3 regions of the Streptomyces sp. NPDC090499 genome follow, and region 3 is predicted to be linked to each of the others. Evidence: riboswitches for the same ligand, from Rfam matches in the RefSeq annotation. Region 3 holds a riboswitch; each other region holds the start of a gene.
The links. Region 3 has a riboswitch for cyclic di-AMP ahead of ACIQVL_RS14650 (transglycosylase SLT domain-containing protein). Riboswitches for the same ligand answer to the same signal wherever they lie in the genome.
Positions count from the first base shown of each region.

Region 1: another riboswitch for cyclic di-AMP. It lies ahead of ACIQVL_RS29140 (C40 family peptidase); the one in region 3 lies ahead of ACIQVL_RS14650 (transglycosylase SLT domain-containing protein).
Region 2: another riboswitch for cyclic di-AMP. It lies ahead of ACIQVL_RS19735 (C40 family peptidase); the one in region 3 lies ahead of ACIQVL_RS14650 (transglycosylase SLT domain-containing protein).

Region 1 covers NZ_JBIVXP010000008.1:344,734-346,988, forward strand. Annotated here, with positions in the region: gene ACIQVL_RS29140 (C40 family peptidase) at 1-1,270, opposite strand, end outside; cyclic di-AMP (ydaO/yuaA leader) riboswitch at 1,281-1,455, opposite strand; gene ACIQVL_RS29145 (DUF1996 domain-containing protein) at 1,863-2,255, shown strand, end outside.
Region 2 covers NZ_JBIVXP010000005.1:98,695-100,949, reverse strand. Annotated here, with positions in the region: gene ACIQVL_RS19745 (ATP-dependent Clp protease proteolytic subunit) at 1-260, shown strand, start outside; gene ACIQVL_RS19740 (hypothetical protein) at 268-576, shown strand; cyclic di-AMP (ydaO/yuaA leader) riboswitch at 938-1,122, shown strand; gene ACIQVL_RS19735 (C40 family peptidase) at 1,126-1,599, shown strand; gene ACIQVL_RS19730 (ATP-binding protein) at 1,637-2,095, opposite strand.
Region 3 covers NZ_JBIVXP010000003.1:581,980-584,234, forward strand. Annotated here, with positions in the region: cyclic di-AMP (ydaO/yuaA leader) riboswitch at 734-930, shown strand; gene ACIQVL_RS14650 (transglycosylase SLT domain-containing protein) at 936-1,424, shown strand; gene ACIQVL_RS14655 (HAD family hydrolase) at 1,438-2,244, opposite strand.

The DNA.
Region 1 (2,255 bases), on a different contig from region 3:
GGAACGCGCTCGTGCCCATCATGGGGTCGGCGGTGGGGAAGGCGCTCGTGCCCGCCATGGGGTCCGCGGCCGGGAACGCGCTCGTGCCCGCCATGGGGTCCGCGGCCGGGAACGCGCTCGTGCCCATCATGGGGTCGGCGGCCGGGAACGCGCTCGTGCCCATCATGGGGTCGGCGGTGGGGAAGGCGCTCGTGCCCGCCATGGGGTCCGCGGCCGGGAACGCGCCCGCGTCGGCCGGGGTCGGCATCGGGAACGAGCCCGTGGCGCCCGGCGTCATGATGCGGAAGGAGCCGGTGTCCCCCGGGGCCGGAGCCTGGGCGGCGCCCGCGTCCATGACGGGCGCGGTCTGGTAGGTTCCGCCGCCCGAGCCGCCCGGGGTCATGACACGGAAGCCGCCCGCGTCCGCCGCGGCCCGGGTCGGGGCACTGTCGGAACCCCCCGGGGTCATGATGCGGAAGGTACCGGTGTCCGACGGGGACACGATCGGGATACCGCCCGTCTCGGTCACCGCCGGGAGCGCGCGGGTGGCGGCGGAGGAGCCGCTGCCGGTGCGCTGGTTCGGTATGCCGACGGGGGGCGCCTGCCAGGGCTGCACCGGGGCCTGCGCTTCGGGCGTCGGCCAGGGGCTGGACGACGGTGCAACGGCCTGGGCGACAGGGGCCGGGGCAGGGACCGCGTCGAGGGCGGCGATCGCGCGCTGCCCGGTGCGCTGGGACAGCACCTCGCGCGCCTTGGCGAGCTTGAGCTGGTTCCTGGTCTTCGAAGCACCCGGCGTCGGCCGCTGCGGCCCGGCGGCAGGCAGCGCCCTGGGCGCACCCGAGGGTCCCGCGGGCAGCGCCGCGGCGGGCCCCGCCGTCAACTCCAGCCTCGGACGCGCCGGCAGCTCGCGGACGACCTCGATCTCGCTCTGCGCCGACGGCCCCGCGGTCAGCTCCAGCCGGGCCGGGCCGGAGTCCTCCAGCTGGCCGAGCAGGTCCGCTGCCATGGCGCTGACAGGCCGGCGCGGCCCGGGGCGGGCGGGCTGCCGGTCGGTGGGCAGCGCGGCCGGCACGCTCGGCCCCAGTCTCGAGCGCGCCCCTTCGAACCACTCCCGGGCGATGTTGTCGAGGCCCGGGTCGTCACGACGGGTCCGTTTGAACAGCGGGACGCCGCGTGAGCGCGAGCCCCCGCTCATCGCACGGGTGGCGTTGTAGTTCCCGGTGGCGTTCTCGGCCTGGTCGTAGAGGCTGTCGATCCGCTGTCGAACCTCGTCACGGCTCTCGGGCGCCATTGAGGGGTCGTGCTCCTTCCGTACTCCGCCTACCGGGTTAGCTGTCGGGTTCGGGCGGTCGAGTCCGGAAGGCATGCCCTACGGCCTTTGCCCTTGCGGACGGCGGCCGATTCACCCCAGTGGTCGGTTGGGTCCCCGGCTCCGGACCAGCCCCTGAGGGGCACCGGACTCGGCGGAGGCCGCGCGGCCCGACGGGATTCGCCGGGGGGAGCCGAGCGGCTTGCCCGTCAACTTAGCCAACTTGTGTCACTCGTGTGAAGGTTGAAGTGGCTAATGTCCGATACGTATTTGTGATGTTCGTCGTAGCGTTCGGAACTCGACCGTACGGAACGGCATTTCGCGCGCATCCAGTGCATTCGCAGGGTCACCGGAGCGTTGCCGTGGGTCGCGTTCCCCCGCTTCCGGGGCGCCCGCTTTCTGTGAGGTCACCGTGAATTCCCGGGACTGTTGAACACGGCGGCGCCGCGGGCCGTATAGGGCCGGGGATTTCCATGCCCGGCCGCCCACGACATGCAGGGGAACGACCTTGAGACGCAACAGGCGCAGACGCCCGACCGGCGCACAACGCGCGACCTTCGCAGCGGTCGCCCTGATGCTCGGCGGCGGAGGACTGGTCGCGGTGAACGTCTATGCCTCGGCCACCGAGAACGGTGACGGCCAGGGGCAGGTCGCCACCGGCCAGGTGCTGTCCGCGCCCACGATCTACTGCCCCGACGTCGGCAGCCGGCTGACGGCGGTGCCCGACGGCGCCCGGGCGGACGTCGACCGTGAACTCGCCCAGATGGACCAGCAGGTCGCCGCCGCCTACCAGCAACTCACCCAGTCCGCGGCCGAGATCGAGGAGAACCCCGGCTTCGCCGGCCAGACGATCATCGACCCGCTGAAGGCGAAGCGGTCCGAGTCGCTCCAGCGCATCGCCGACGCCATCGGCCGCGAGGGAGACCGGCCGCAGGGCCTCGACGACCTCGCCGCCTGCACCCTGCGC
Region 2 (2,255 bases), on a different contig from region 3:
TTGTGCTCCAGCAGCCGTCGCTGCCGGAACCGGTACAGGGCCAGCCGAGTGATCTGGCCATCCAGGCGGCGGAGTTGGACCGGGTCCGGGCGATGATCGAGGAGATGCTCGTCCGGCACACCGGGCGTACCGCCGAACAGGTGCACCAGGACCTGGAGCGGGACCTGGTCCTGGACGCGCCGCAGGCGCTGGCGTACGGGCTGGTGGACCGGGTGGTGCCCACCCGCCGGTCCCTGCCCGGCCTGCCGGACGCGGGGTGAGCGGCCGATGCTGCCACCGGAGCTTCCGCCGCTGCCGGCGCTGACCCGCGCCGAGGGCGAGCTGATCGACCGTTATCTGGACGTGGTGGATCTGCTGGGCCGGATCAATCCGGCGCGGAACGAGGACACCTACCGCGGGCTGCGCGCCGCGCAGGCGCTGGTGCGCGCGGCGTCCGAGCTGCGTGACGCGCTCGCCCTGATGCATCTGCGGGGCGAGACGGAGCTTCACGGGGACACGCTGGCACGTGCGTTGCGGGTGCTCGACGGCGAGCGCCGGACCGCTCGCGTCGCGCTCCCGCCCGACTGCGTAGGTTGACACCCGCCGGACTCCGGTCCGGCCCGTCGACGGCGCGGGCGGGCCGGAGCCGAAACGACCCAAAGGGGTTACCGCCGTTCGGCGGAGCGTGGCGTGGTTTTACCCGACCGCGGAAGCCGCTCAGGTTGCCTGCGCGGGGGTGCCCGCGGGCGGCTTCCGCGCAGGTCCGGGGCTACGCAGGGCAGTTGACGGAGAATCGAACAGAAGGCTGTCCACCCGAACGGGTGGGTGGTGAGTAACCCCACAAATCCCCGATTCCGTTGGGATTTTCGGACACGCGTGAGTGAAGATCCCTGTCTGACGACAAGCCCCCGCCACAGCGGCGGGGCGGTCCGGGCGGACGCCGAGTCCTGCCGCCGCCCGGATTGACCCGTCGACAGAAGTGCATCGGCAGGAGTGGAGGACCCAAGCACGACGGGTCGCCGGCACGGTCACGCCATGACCGGGCCGAGCAGCCCTTGGGGTGAAGCCGTGGTGACACGGCCGGGCAACTTCGCCAGCCCGAATCCGACAGGTCATCCTTCACAGGCGGCTGACGAAGGGTTGCGCATGACTGCGCTCAATCGTGTTCCGTCGCTGATGGCCCGGGCCGGTACGGCCTCGGCGCTGACCATCGCCGCCGTGGGCGGCTCGATCGTGATACCGGGTGTCGCCTCCGACGCCTCGGCCGCCACGATGGCGACGAAGGCACTTCAGGTCGCCGCCTCGAAGAAGGGCTCGCCCTACAGGTGGGGCGCCACCGGACCGAACAGGTTCGACTGCTCCGGGCTGACGCTGTACTCGTTCAAGAAGGCGGGCAAGAAGCTGCCTCGTACGGCTGCCCAGCAGTACAACAAGACCCGTCACATCTCGGCCGGCAACCGCAAGGCCGGGGACCTGGTCTTCTTCCACTCGGGGTCCAGCGTGTACCACGTCGGCATCTATGCCGGGAAGGGAAAGATCTGGCACGCCCCGAAGACCGGGGACGTGGTCAGGCTCCAGAAGATCTGGACGCGCAGCGTCTGGTACGGCCGGGTCAGCTGACCCGTTCCCACGACGGCCGGCCGGCAGGGGCTCGGGGCTACGGCTCCTGCTGGCCGGCCGCCGTGACGGTGCCCGCCGGGACCGTCCAGGGCAGTTCGATGGAGACGGTCTTGCCGCCCTCCCGGGTGGGGCGCACCCGGAGCTTGCCGCCGCACTCGGCGGTCAGCCAGCGGATGATGACCATGCCGCGTCCGTTGTCCTGCTGGACCGCGGCGGGGAGTCTCTTCGGGAAGCGCGGATGACTGTCCGTGACGCCGATGCACAGCTGCTCGTCCCGGTCGAGCACGAGGTCCACCGTGAAGGTGGGTGACTGCCCGAAGGTGTGCTGCACGGCGTTGGTGGCGAGTTCGGAGACGATGAGGCGGACGGTGTCCGCGGTCTCCGTCTCCCGTGGCAGCCCCCACTCCGCGAGGGTGTCCAGCACGTAGGAGCGGGCGGCGGAGACCGAGGCGGGATCGCTCGGCAGAGTGACGGATGCTTCCAGGTGGTCTGCCATGGCGACGTCGTCCCTTTCCTCGGGACCGGAGTCCGACACGGAGCGGATGGTTCGAGTACGGTCCCGGACTGGTGCTTCTTCGCCAGACTGCCATTACCGGGCCGGTCACGGGGAGCGATCCACCAAGATATGCATATATCTGTCGCTCGAAGCGGTGAAC
Region 3 (2,255 bases):
CTGACCGTCACCCCGTCGGCCGACGGAACGGCATCCCTATCCGCACACGGTGCCCGCAGCACCTCTGCCGGCCCGCAGGGACAACACACGCCCGGGTTCCCACTCGGGCCGCCGCCATGTCAACGACTGGCACCACAGGGGAGGTTCCGTCCTCACGATGGACACACCCACCGGCGATCCCCGCCCCCCGGCACCCTCCCCGACGTGACGAGAATCACGCGCCCGCACATCGACCCTCGACGCACTCTCCGCGCCCGGACCCACCAACCGGCCGCCTCACCTGCGCCGTTGAGCCCGGCCAGCGGCACGCACCCACCCTCCTCGCCCGACCCGCATCGGCCAGCAGCCCCAGAGGCCATCAATTCGGACTAATCTCTCTAATCATCCATATAAGGACATCGGCGAGTGCAATTCAAACGAATACGAGCCTGGCGGTATTCCGCCGAACCAGGAAAAAGGCGGATTCCACTAGTCCCACATGCCCGATTTGCCGCCATTGCGTATTCGTGAAGTAGGTCACGTGGACCCGGACACGGCAAAGGCTGTTAGGCGACCCTCTCTCCCCTTTCCCTGTGGGCCAGTTGAGGGTTGGCAACCGCAAAGGATCAAGCGCCTCATGCGGCGCAGATCAAGGTCAATCGGCATGTTGTGTGAATCAGGCTCTTGTTTCGGACATGTGCTCTCGCATACGTTCCGGCTCGCCGGGCGGACGCCGAATCCTGCCGCCGCCCGTAGTGACCCATCGACGAGTTCATTCGCATGGCAGGAGCGGGGGACCCAGGTAAGTCGCCGGACCGGGCGACCGACGTCAGAGAACAGACGTCGTTCCGGAACGGCTAGGGGTGAAGTCGTATCGCCTTCGGGCGGTGCGGCCGGGCACTCCCCGGGCCCGAACCCGACAGCTCACCTCGCAGGCGACGGAGAGGAACCTCGCCATGCCTGCAGCCGCTCAGCACCGCCGTCCCCGCCGTAACGACATCGTCCGCCGACTCGCCGTCGTCGGCACCGGCGCCGCCGTCCTCGCCCTCCCGCTCATCGGGGCGACGACCGCGTCCGCCGCCTCCTCCACCACCACGACGGCCTCGACGACCCTCGCCGGGTACCCGAACAACCTCGACGGCTGGATCCGCGAGTCGCTCGCGATCATGGCGGAGAAGAAGATCCCGGGCACCTACAACGGCATCTACCGCAACGTGATGCGGGAGTCCTCCGGCAACCCGCAGGCCATCAACCTCTGGGACTCCAACGCGGCCGCCGGCATCCCCTCCAAGGGCCTGCTCCAGGTGATCGACCCGACGTTCAAGACGTACCACGTGGACGGCACGTCGTTCGACGTCTACGACCCGGTCGCGAACATCACCGCCGCCTGCAACTACGCCGCCGCGCGGTACGGCTCGATCGACAACGTGCACGGCGCGTACTGATCGACGTCCCGCTTCAGTCGAAGAGTCTTTCGAGGACGACGGCGATGCCGTCGTCCTCGTTCGACGTGGTGATCTCGTCCGCCATCGCCCTGAGTTCGGGGTGGGCGTTGGCCATCGCCACCCCGTGGGCCGCCCACTCGAACATCGGGATGTCGTTGGGCATGTCGCCGAAGGCGATGGCCCGCCCGGGGCTCAGCCCCAGCCGGTCGGCGGCCAGCGCGAGCCCGGTCGCCTTGGTCACGCCGCACGGCTGCAGTTCGACGGTGCCCGGCCCCGACATCGTGACCGTAGCCAGCGATCCGACGACCGAGCGGGCGGTCGTGGCCAGTTCGTCGTCGGACAGGGTGTGGTGGCGCAGCAGCACCTTGCTGATGGGCGCGCACCACAGGTCGTCGCGCCGGGCGACGCGCAGCGCGGGCAGTGTGGGATGGGGCATCAGATAGCCCGGCTCGATGAGCGTGAGCCCGTCCACACCGTCCTGGTCGACCGCCGCGTACACCTGGCCGACCTCGGCCTCGATCTTGCCGAGTGCCGTCTCCGCCAGCTCCCGGTCCAGGGTGACCGACCACAGCAGCCGGTCCGCTCCGGCGTCGTACACCTGCGCGCCCTGGCCGCAGACCGCGAGCCCCGCGCAGCCGAGGTCGTCGAGGAGCGGCCGCACTCTCGGGGCGGGACGGCCGGTCACCACGAGGTGCTGGGCTCCGGCCCGGCGAGCCCGCCCGAGCGCGGCCAGGGACCGTTCCGAGAGGGTGTCGTCGCCGCGCAGCAGCGTGCCGTCCAGGTCGGTGGCGATCAGTGAGTACGGGGAGGGTGCGACCATGATCAGAGAAT